2 regions of the Dyella aluminiiresistens genome follow, and region 1 is predicted to be linked to the other one. Evidence: riboswitches for the same ligand, from Rfam matches in the RefSeq annotation. Region 1 holds a riboswitch; the other holds the start of a gene.
The links. Region 1 has a riboswitch for cobalamin ahead of btuB (TonB-dependent vitamin B12 receptor). Riboswitches for the same ligand answer to the same signal wherever they lie in the genome.
Positions count from the first base shown of each region.

Region 2: linked by a shared signal. The riboswitch ahead of RA164_RS01635 (ribonucleoside-diphosphate reductase subunit alpha) and the one ahead of btuB (TonB-dependent vitamin B12 receptor) in region 1 are both predicted to bind cobalamin.

Region 1 covers NZ_CP132911.1:3,647,417-3,651,629, forward strand. Annotated here, with positions in the region: gene RA164_RS16255 (TonB-dependent receptor) at 1-945, opposite strand, end outside; cobalamin riboswitch at 1,310-1,543, shown strand; gene btuB (TonB-dependent vitamin B12 receptor) at 1,678-3,585, shown strand; gene RA164_RS16265 (efflux RND transporter permease subunit) at 3,856-4,213, shown strand, end outside.
Region 2 covers NZ_CP132911.1:413,345-417,557, forward strand. Annotated here, with positions in the region: gene RA164_RS01635 (ribonucleoside-diphosphate reductase subunit alpha) at 1-2,291, opposite strand, end outside; cobalamin riboswitch at 2,440-2,653, opposite strand; gene RA164_RS01640 (AMP-binding protein) at 2,838-4,213, shown strand, end outside.

The DNA of each region.
Region 1 (4,213 bases):
CGGTCCCGACAGGTAAGCGTCATAGACCGTGCTCCAATCCTCGTTCTTCTGGCGATTGACGAACATGTCGCCAACCTCTTGCCCCGGGGTGGTCGACTGCGGGTTCGCGTAGTGGATGTTCTTGTAGCCGCTCTGCGCCCAGGTCGGGGCAAAGGTGACATAGACACCGGCATGGAACTGGTTGCCACCGCGGTGACCGATCTGGCTGATCACGCCGCCGGTGGAACGGCCGTATTCTGCGCCGTAGCCGGAGGTGATGGTCTGCTGTTCGGCGATCGCGAAGTACGGCAGCGCGATACCACCGGCGTTACCCACCGGGTCGGTGGTGTTGAAGCCGTTGATGTAGTAGGCGTTCTCAGCAGTCGAATCGCCACCGAAGGAGATCAGCGGGGTACCAGCCGGGCCCGTACCGAGGCTGGCGTTGCCGCCGGCGACGCCAGGCGCGAGGATGGCGATGGACTCGGCGTTGTGGGCCAGCGGCAGCTGCTTCAGCTGGGCGGCGGTGATCACCGAGGTCTGGCGGGTGGAGGACACGTCGATCGCAGGCAGCGAGTTGGCGGTCACGGTGATGCCCGACATGTTCTGGGCATTCTGGGCCGATGCTGCGGCAGCGAACGGCACTGCGGTGCCCGCGCCCACGCCCACATGCACGTTTTCCTTGGTGGCAACGGCAGAGCCATTATTCATCAGGGATACGGTGTAGTCACCGATCGGCAGGTTGATAAGGGTGTAACGGCCGGTCGAATCGACCGCCACCGAACGGGTCAGGCCCGTCTGGGTGTTGACGGCCTGGACGGTCTCACCAGCGGACACCGGTGCGGTACCGTAAATGCTGCTGGTCGTGGCCTGGCCATAGGCAAGCCCGGTGAAACCGAGGCTCACGGCCATGGCGGCAGCGAGTGCATTACGGCGGTAGTGCGTGCCCCGCTCGAAGCGCTTATTCATCAGTAATCTCCCCAAAAACAGCCCATCACGGGCAATTGGACAACGGCCACGCCAACCTGCCTGTCAGACAGTGCTGGCGATAATCTCCAAGGAATCCGAAGCTGACTTGACAACCCGCAAACCGCAGTCCCGCGACGCTTGGGTAACACTTCGTCCGGGAAGTGCACCATCGCTGGACTTCGGCCGTAAGCCCCTCTATCAACTCTTCGGTCCCTCTGACGCTCGAACTTAGTTTGTCCGCTTGTGACTGTCAACACTTTCTTAGCAATTCCGATATACATGGATTATGTAAAAAATCGCCGTGCAAAGCGGACTCCAATCCCTTTCATTATTAAATAATTGTTTAACAATGTTCGCGCAGGTTAAAATCAAGCGCGATTCGGGTGTTCCCCGGCCAAATCCGGCCGGGGGATGAAACGGGAAGCCGGTGCGATGTGTCTTCGACACGACAAACCCGGCGCTGCCCCCGCAACGGTAAGCGAGTCATCGGCGCGACTACTTGATGCCACTGTGCCCTGCACGGGAAGGCGTCGCGTCCAGGTGTGTCCAGTACATGCCGCTCGCGAGTCCGGAGACCGGCCCGATTCGATGTCCTGGTGGCTCGCGGTGGGCGAGGCCGAACCGCGCGATGGCACCTGTTTTCGGCCCTTTCGTCGTTCCGAGCTGATCCCGACGCACCACCAGCCCCCGAACTCATAGGCCGCGCGGGGACGCACGGCTGGGACTGGAACGATGAAAAGAACTCTGCTTGCTGTTGCGCTGCTCGGATGCCTGACGACCAGCGCCGCCTCCCTGGCCGCCCAGGCCAATACCACTCTCGACCCGGTGATCGTCACCGCAACACGTACCGCGATCAGTGCCGACGACGCCTTGTCCTCGGTCACGGTCATCACCCGCGCCGACATCCAGCGCCTGCAGCCGGTCTCGCTGGTGGATCTGTTGCAGGGACTACCGGGCATCACCATCACTCAGGCGGGCGGGCTCGGCGAGCAGACCTCGCTGTTCATGCGCGGCACCAATTCTACCCATACGCTGGTGCTGGTGGACGGCATCCGGATCGGTTCGGTGACCGCCGGCCTGCCCGCGCTCGAACAGATTCCGGTGAACGAGATCCAGCGTATCGAGATCGTGCGCGGGCCGCGTTCCAGCCTGTATGGCGCCGACGCCATCGGTGGCGTGATCCAGATCTTCACCCGGCACGGCTCGCAGCACGGCGGCCTGACGCCCTCCCTGTCCGTCACCACCGGCAGCCATGGACTGGCGGGCAGCCAGGTGGGCCTGTCCGGCGGTGACCGGCACGCCTGGCTCAACCTCAGCCTGGGCGGCGAATACACCCATGGGTTCCCGTCGTGCCGCATGGGCGCGGCCGAGGCCGGCGCGGGCTGTTTCGCCGACGACCCGCGCAACGATGCCTATCGCAACTGGAACGGCCTGCTCGATGCGGGCTACCGCTGGGACAACGGCACCGAACTGGCGGTGACCGGCCTGCGCAGCCGCAACGATGTCGAATACGGCGGCACACCCTACGGCGGCAACCGGGCGATCAACGAGCAGCAGCTGGCCGGTGCACGCCTGAGCTTTTCGCCGCTGGAACCCTGGAAAGTTACCCTGAGTGCCGGACAGAGCCGCGACCTGGCGTCCACGTTCTATCAGGGCACCTACTACGGCACGTATTACCCGCTGACGCCGACCGGCTTCTACAACTCGCGGCGCAATCAGGCGTCGTGGCAGAACGACATCCGCCTGGGTGCGGACCAGTTGCTCACCGCGGGCGTGGACTACCGCCAGGAACACATTTCCAGCAGCACCGGCTACCTTGCCAGCCAGATCGACGACACCGGCAGTTTCCTGCAGTACCAGGGCAGCTTCGGACGCAACGAGCTGCAGCTGTCGGCCCGACACGACCACAACGGCCAGTTCGGCGGCCACGATACCGGCGCCGTAGCCTGGGGCTACCACTTCGACCACGGGCTGCGCCTGATGGCCAGCTACGGCAGTGCGTTCCACGCACCGACCTTCAACGACCTTTATTATCCCCCGTACTACGGCATTCCGTCGGCCAACCCCCACCTGAAACCGGAAACCTCGCGCAGTGCCGAGCTGGGCCTGTCGCAGCAGGGCCAGGGCTGGAACTGGGCACTGAATGCCTACCAGACCCGCATCCACGACCTGATCGCGCTGAACAGCAGCTATTACCCCGAGAACATCAGCCGCGCTCGCATCCGTGGCCTGGAAGCGCAGGCTGGCACACGCCTGGCCCACTGGAACGTGCACGGCTACCTCACCCTGATGCGGCCGCAGGACGTCGGCGGCGCGGACGACCCCAACAACGGCAACCTGCTGGCACGCCGGCCGGAGAAGACCTTGCGCGTGGACGCCGACCGCCAGTTCGGTGCCTTTGGCGTGGGCGCGACCTTCTATGCCGCCGGCATGCGCTACGACGATGCGGCCAACCAGCACCGCCTCGGCGGCTATGCCACCACCGACCTGCGCGCCAGCTACGCCTTCACGGCGGACTGGACGCTGTCGGCTCGCCTGGCCAATGTGTTCGACCGCCGCTATGCAACCGCGTGGTACTTCAACCAGCCCGGACGCAGCTGGTTCCTGACCCTGCGCTACAGCCCTGCAACACACCACTAAGCAGGGAAGACCGACGCGGCATACGGCCAGCCCCGCATGCCGCGTCGCGCAAGCCTTGCCGGCAGCTTACAAGGAGCGTACTGGCACCTGTCCTTGCTTCTCCATGCCTTTCGGCACGGAGCGACTTCAGGCACATTCATGGCCTGGCCGTAGAAGGCATAAAGGCGTCATGACCCCGCTTTTCCGCAACGACGCAGACGCCGCCGCGCTGTTTTCGCGCCCGGTGTCGCACATGGAAGTCGAATCGACCCGGACTGGAGCGGGGCGCGCATGAACCTGTTCGCACCGATGATCCGCCGCCCGGTCGGCACCTCGCTGCTGGCGATCGGCCTGGCCATCGCCGGCTTCTGCGCCTATCTGTTGCTGGGCGTGGCCGCCTTCCCGTCGATCGAATTCCCGTTCATCGCGGTATCGGCGCAGATGCCGGGAGCGAATGCGGAAACCATGGCCACGACCGTCATGGCTCCGCTGGAGCGCTATCTGGGCCGTATTCCCGGCGTCAAGGAAATGAATGGCACCGCGTCGGACGGCTCGGTCCAGATCGGCCTGCAGTTCGACTTCAGCCGCAATACCGACAAGGCCGCGAACGACGTGCAGGCGGCCATCAATGCGGCCCAGGCCGATCTGC
Region 2 (4,213 bases), 480 kb from region 1:
TTCAGCGACTGGCTCTGGTCGATCCAGGCGCCGCGGGCGGCGGCCAGTTCGATCAGCGCTTTCTGCGGCAGCTCCCATACGGTGCGGTAGATCGTGCGCAGCCTTTCGGGAATCGCCGCGATGCCCTGGATCGAGCCTTCGGCCAGCTTGATCTGGTCGCGCACTTCGGCCGTCCACAGGCCCAGCGCCTTCAGTTCCTCGACCAGGTGGCGGTTGACCACCAGGAAGTCGCCCGACAGCGTCTCGCGCTTGAACAGGTTGGATACCTGCGGCTCGATGCATTCGTAGCAGCCGGCGATCGAGGCGATGGTGGCGGTGGGGGCGATGGCGATCAGCAGCGAATTGCGCAGGCCGCGGGTCTTGATCGCCTCGCGCAGGGAGCTCCAGCGTGCCTCGTCGTGCGGCCGGGCATTCGGCCAGTAGTCGAACTGCAGCTCGCCGTTGGCGGCGCGGCTTTCGCCGAAACCGGGGTGTGCACCATGTTGCGCGGCCAGCTCGTTCGACTGCGACAGTGCGTTGAAATAGATCTCCTCGGCAATGCGCGTGGACAGCGCCAGCGCCTCGGCCGAATCGAACGCCAGGCGCAGTTTGAAGAACACATCCTGCAGGCCCATCACGCCCAGGCCCACCGGGCGCCATTTGCTGTTGGCGGCCTTGGCGGTGGCGATCGGGTAGAAGTTCAGGTCGATCACGCGGTCCAGCTGGCGCACTGCGGTGCGCACGGTGGCGGCCAGCTTGTCGAAGTCGAACGCGCCGTCCGTCACGTGCCGCGAAAGATTGATCGAGCCCAGGTTGCACACCGCCGTCTCGCCGGCGTTGGTGACTTCCAGGATTTCGGTGCACAGGTTCGATAGGTGAATGACGTTTTCCGCCTTGGCGGTCTGGTTGCTGGTGGCGTTGCTGCGGTCCTTGAAGGTCATCCAGCCGTTGCCGGTCTGCGCCAGCGTGCGCAGCATGCGCGCGTAGAGCTCGCGTGCCTTGACCGTCTTGCTCGCCAGGCCATCGGCCTCGGCCTGGCGATACGCCGTTTCGAACGTCTCGCCCCAGCTGTCGACGAAGTGCGGTACCCGCTTGGGATCGAACAGCGACCAGTCGCCGTCGGCCTCGACCCGGCGCATGAACTCGTCGGGAATCCAGTTGGCCAGGTTGAGGTTGTGCGTGCGGCGCGCCTCGTCGCCGGTGTTGTCGCGTAGTTCGAGGAACTCCTCGATGTCGGCGTGCCAGGGTTCCAGGTACACACAGGCCGCGCCCTTGCGCTTGCCGCCCTGGTTCACCGCGGCGACCGAGGCATCCAGCGTCTTCAGCCACGGCACCAGCCCGTTGGAATGGCCGTTGGTGCCGCGGATCAGCGAGCCGCGCGAACGCACGCGCGAGTAGGCCAGGCCGATGCCGCCGGCGAACTTCGACAGCTTGGCCACGTCGGCGTACTTGTCGTAGATCGACTCCAGCGAGTCGGTCGGCGAGTCCAGCAGGAAGCACGAGCTGAGCTGCTCGTGCGAGGTGCCGGCATTGAACAGCGTCGGCGAGCTGGCGATGTATTCCAGCGACGACAGCAGGCGATACAGCTCCAGCGTCTCGCCGATGTCGTTGCCGCCCAGCGCACAGGCAATGCGCATGAAGAAGTACTGCGGCGTCTCGATCACGTAGCGTTTGGTGGGGTGGCGCAGCAGGTAGCGGTCGTAGACCGTGCGCAGGCCGAAATACTCGAAGCGGCGCGAGGCCAGCGGGTCGATCGCGTCGTTGAGCTTGCGCGCGTTCAGCGCGACGAAATCGCGCAAGCGCTCATTCAGGATGCCGACCTCGACACCGTGCGCGACCGACTGCGAGAAGCTCTGGATTTCCTGGCCGCTCACTTCCTTGTCGATGTAGCCGCCGAGCAGGCGCGCGGCGAGCTGGCCGTATTCGGGTTCCTCCGCGGTGAGCGCCGCGGCGGTGCGGATCGAAAGCTGGTCCAGCTCCTGCGTGGTGGCGCCGTCGTACAGGCCGCCGATGGTTTTCAGCGCCACCCGCATCGGGTCGACCGCGTGCAGGCCGTCGGCACAGCGAGTCACCGCCTTGACGATCTTGTTGACGTCGACGCCCTCCTGGCCACCGTTGCGCTTGGTCACGCGCATCTGGGCCGGGTTGTGCGGCGGGGTGAGGGTGAAGGATTCGGCGGGGGCTTGCTCGGGTGCGGCAGACATCGGTGTATCGCTGGTGGCGGCCGGAGCCTCGATGGCCCCGGCGGAAAATGCGGACGACTCCGCGCGGGCGCCGGAACGCTCGCGGGTGGCGGTATCGAGAGATTGCATGTCGGTGTGCTCCAGACCGTGGTGATCGACCGCCTGCTCCCTCGCGCAGGGCTGGGGTGCGGTCGCCGCGGTCGCGCATGCGCGGGACACGGAGGTCCCAGCGCACGACGCACCTCCCCGCGGAGGCCGTCACCAATCGGCACAACATTCCGGTTGCACCGTGCCGGCAGGTCTTCGGACTCGCGGACGAGGGTCAGTCGACCCACCTACTGGCCTTCGCTTCCCGGCCGCTGCGAGCCAGTGCGATATCAAGGCGTTCGTTTCCGCTTACCGCTGCGGGGCAGTTCCGGGTTTGCACCGGATTCCCTTTTAAGCCCGGTCGACGATCGCGTCTGACTGGGCACCGACCGGCACAACATATCGGGCCGAAAGGGGCTGGTCAACCCAATAAATTGTGTATAAGCCGTGGATAAGTGGCTCGCTGCCAGTGCTGGTGCCGGTTGTGGCGTGGCGTGGCCGTGCGGCCATGGCATGGGGGAGCCGCAGGCGCGGAGGATCGCTTGTCGCCTGCCGGTTATGCTCTGGCGCAGATGACGGAGGGATGCCATGACGGCTTCACCAAGCTATGTCCAGGGGGCCAGTACCCAAACCCTGCTGGGCGACACCATCGGCACGCTGCTCGAGCGTATTGCCGCGACGCATCCGGACCGGCCCGCGCTGGTGGTGCGCGAACAGGGAGTGCGGATGGATTACCGCGCGTTCGATGCCGAGGTCGAGCGGCTTGCTGCCGGTCTGCTGGCACTGGGACTGGCGCGCGGCGAGCGCATCGGCATCTGGGCACCGAACCGGGCGGAGTGGGTACTGCTGCAGTTCGCCGCACCCCGGGCGGGGCTGATCCTGGTGAATATCAACCCGGCCTACCGCCTGCACGAGCTGGAGTACGCGCTCAACAAGGTGCAGTGCCGTGCGCTGGTGCTGCCGCGCCGGTTCAAGACCTCGCACTATCTGGACATGCTGCGCGCGCTGGCGCCCGAGCTGGATGCCGCCGCACCGGGCGGCCTGGCCGCGGTCCGCCTGCCCGAACTGCGCGAGGTGATCCTGCTCGACGACGCGCCGGCGCCGGGTACCCGCGCCTGGCGTGAACTGGCCACTCTGGCCGACGCCGAGGCACTGGCACGGTTGCGTGCGCTGCAGGGCGAGCTGTCGTTCGATGACCCGGTGAACATCCAGTTCACCTCGGGCACCACCGGTGCGCCCAAGGGCGCCACGCTGACCCATCACAACATCGTCAACAACGGCTGGTTCATCGGCGAGGCGATGCGCCTGAGCGAGCAGGACCGTTTATGCATTCCGGTGCCGTTCTACCACTGTTTCGGCATGGTGCTGGGCAACCTGGCCTGCGTCACGCACGGCGCCTGCATGGTGATTCCGGGCGAGGGTTTCGATGCATTGTCGACCCTGGAAACGGTGGCCGAAGAGCGCTGTACCGGGCTGCATGGCGTGCCGACCATGTTCATCGCGGAGCTGGAGCATCCGCGTTTCCGCGAGTTCGACCTGAGCAGCCTGCGCACCGGCATCATGGCTGGTTCGCCGTGCCCGATCGAAGTGATGCGCCGGGTGGTGAGCGAGATGCACATGGACCAGATCACCATCGCCTACGGCATGACCGAGACCAGCCCGGTGAGCTTCCAGACCGTGCCGGACGATCCGCTGGAACGTCGGGTGGACAGCGTCGGACGCATCCATCCGCATCTGGAGGTGAAGCTGGTGGACGGCCAGGGTCGCATCGTGCCGCGTGGCGAGACGGGCGAGCTGTGCACCCGCGGCTATTCGGTGATGCTGGGTTACTGGCAGGATGCCGCGCGCACCCGCGAGGCCATCGACGAGGCACGCTGGATGCATACCGGTGACCTGGCGGTGCTCGACGAGGATGGCTATTGCCGGATTGTCGGGCGGCTCAAGGACATGATCATTCGCGGTGG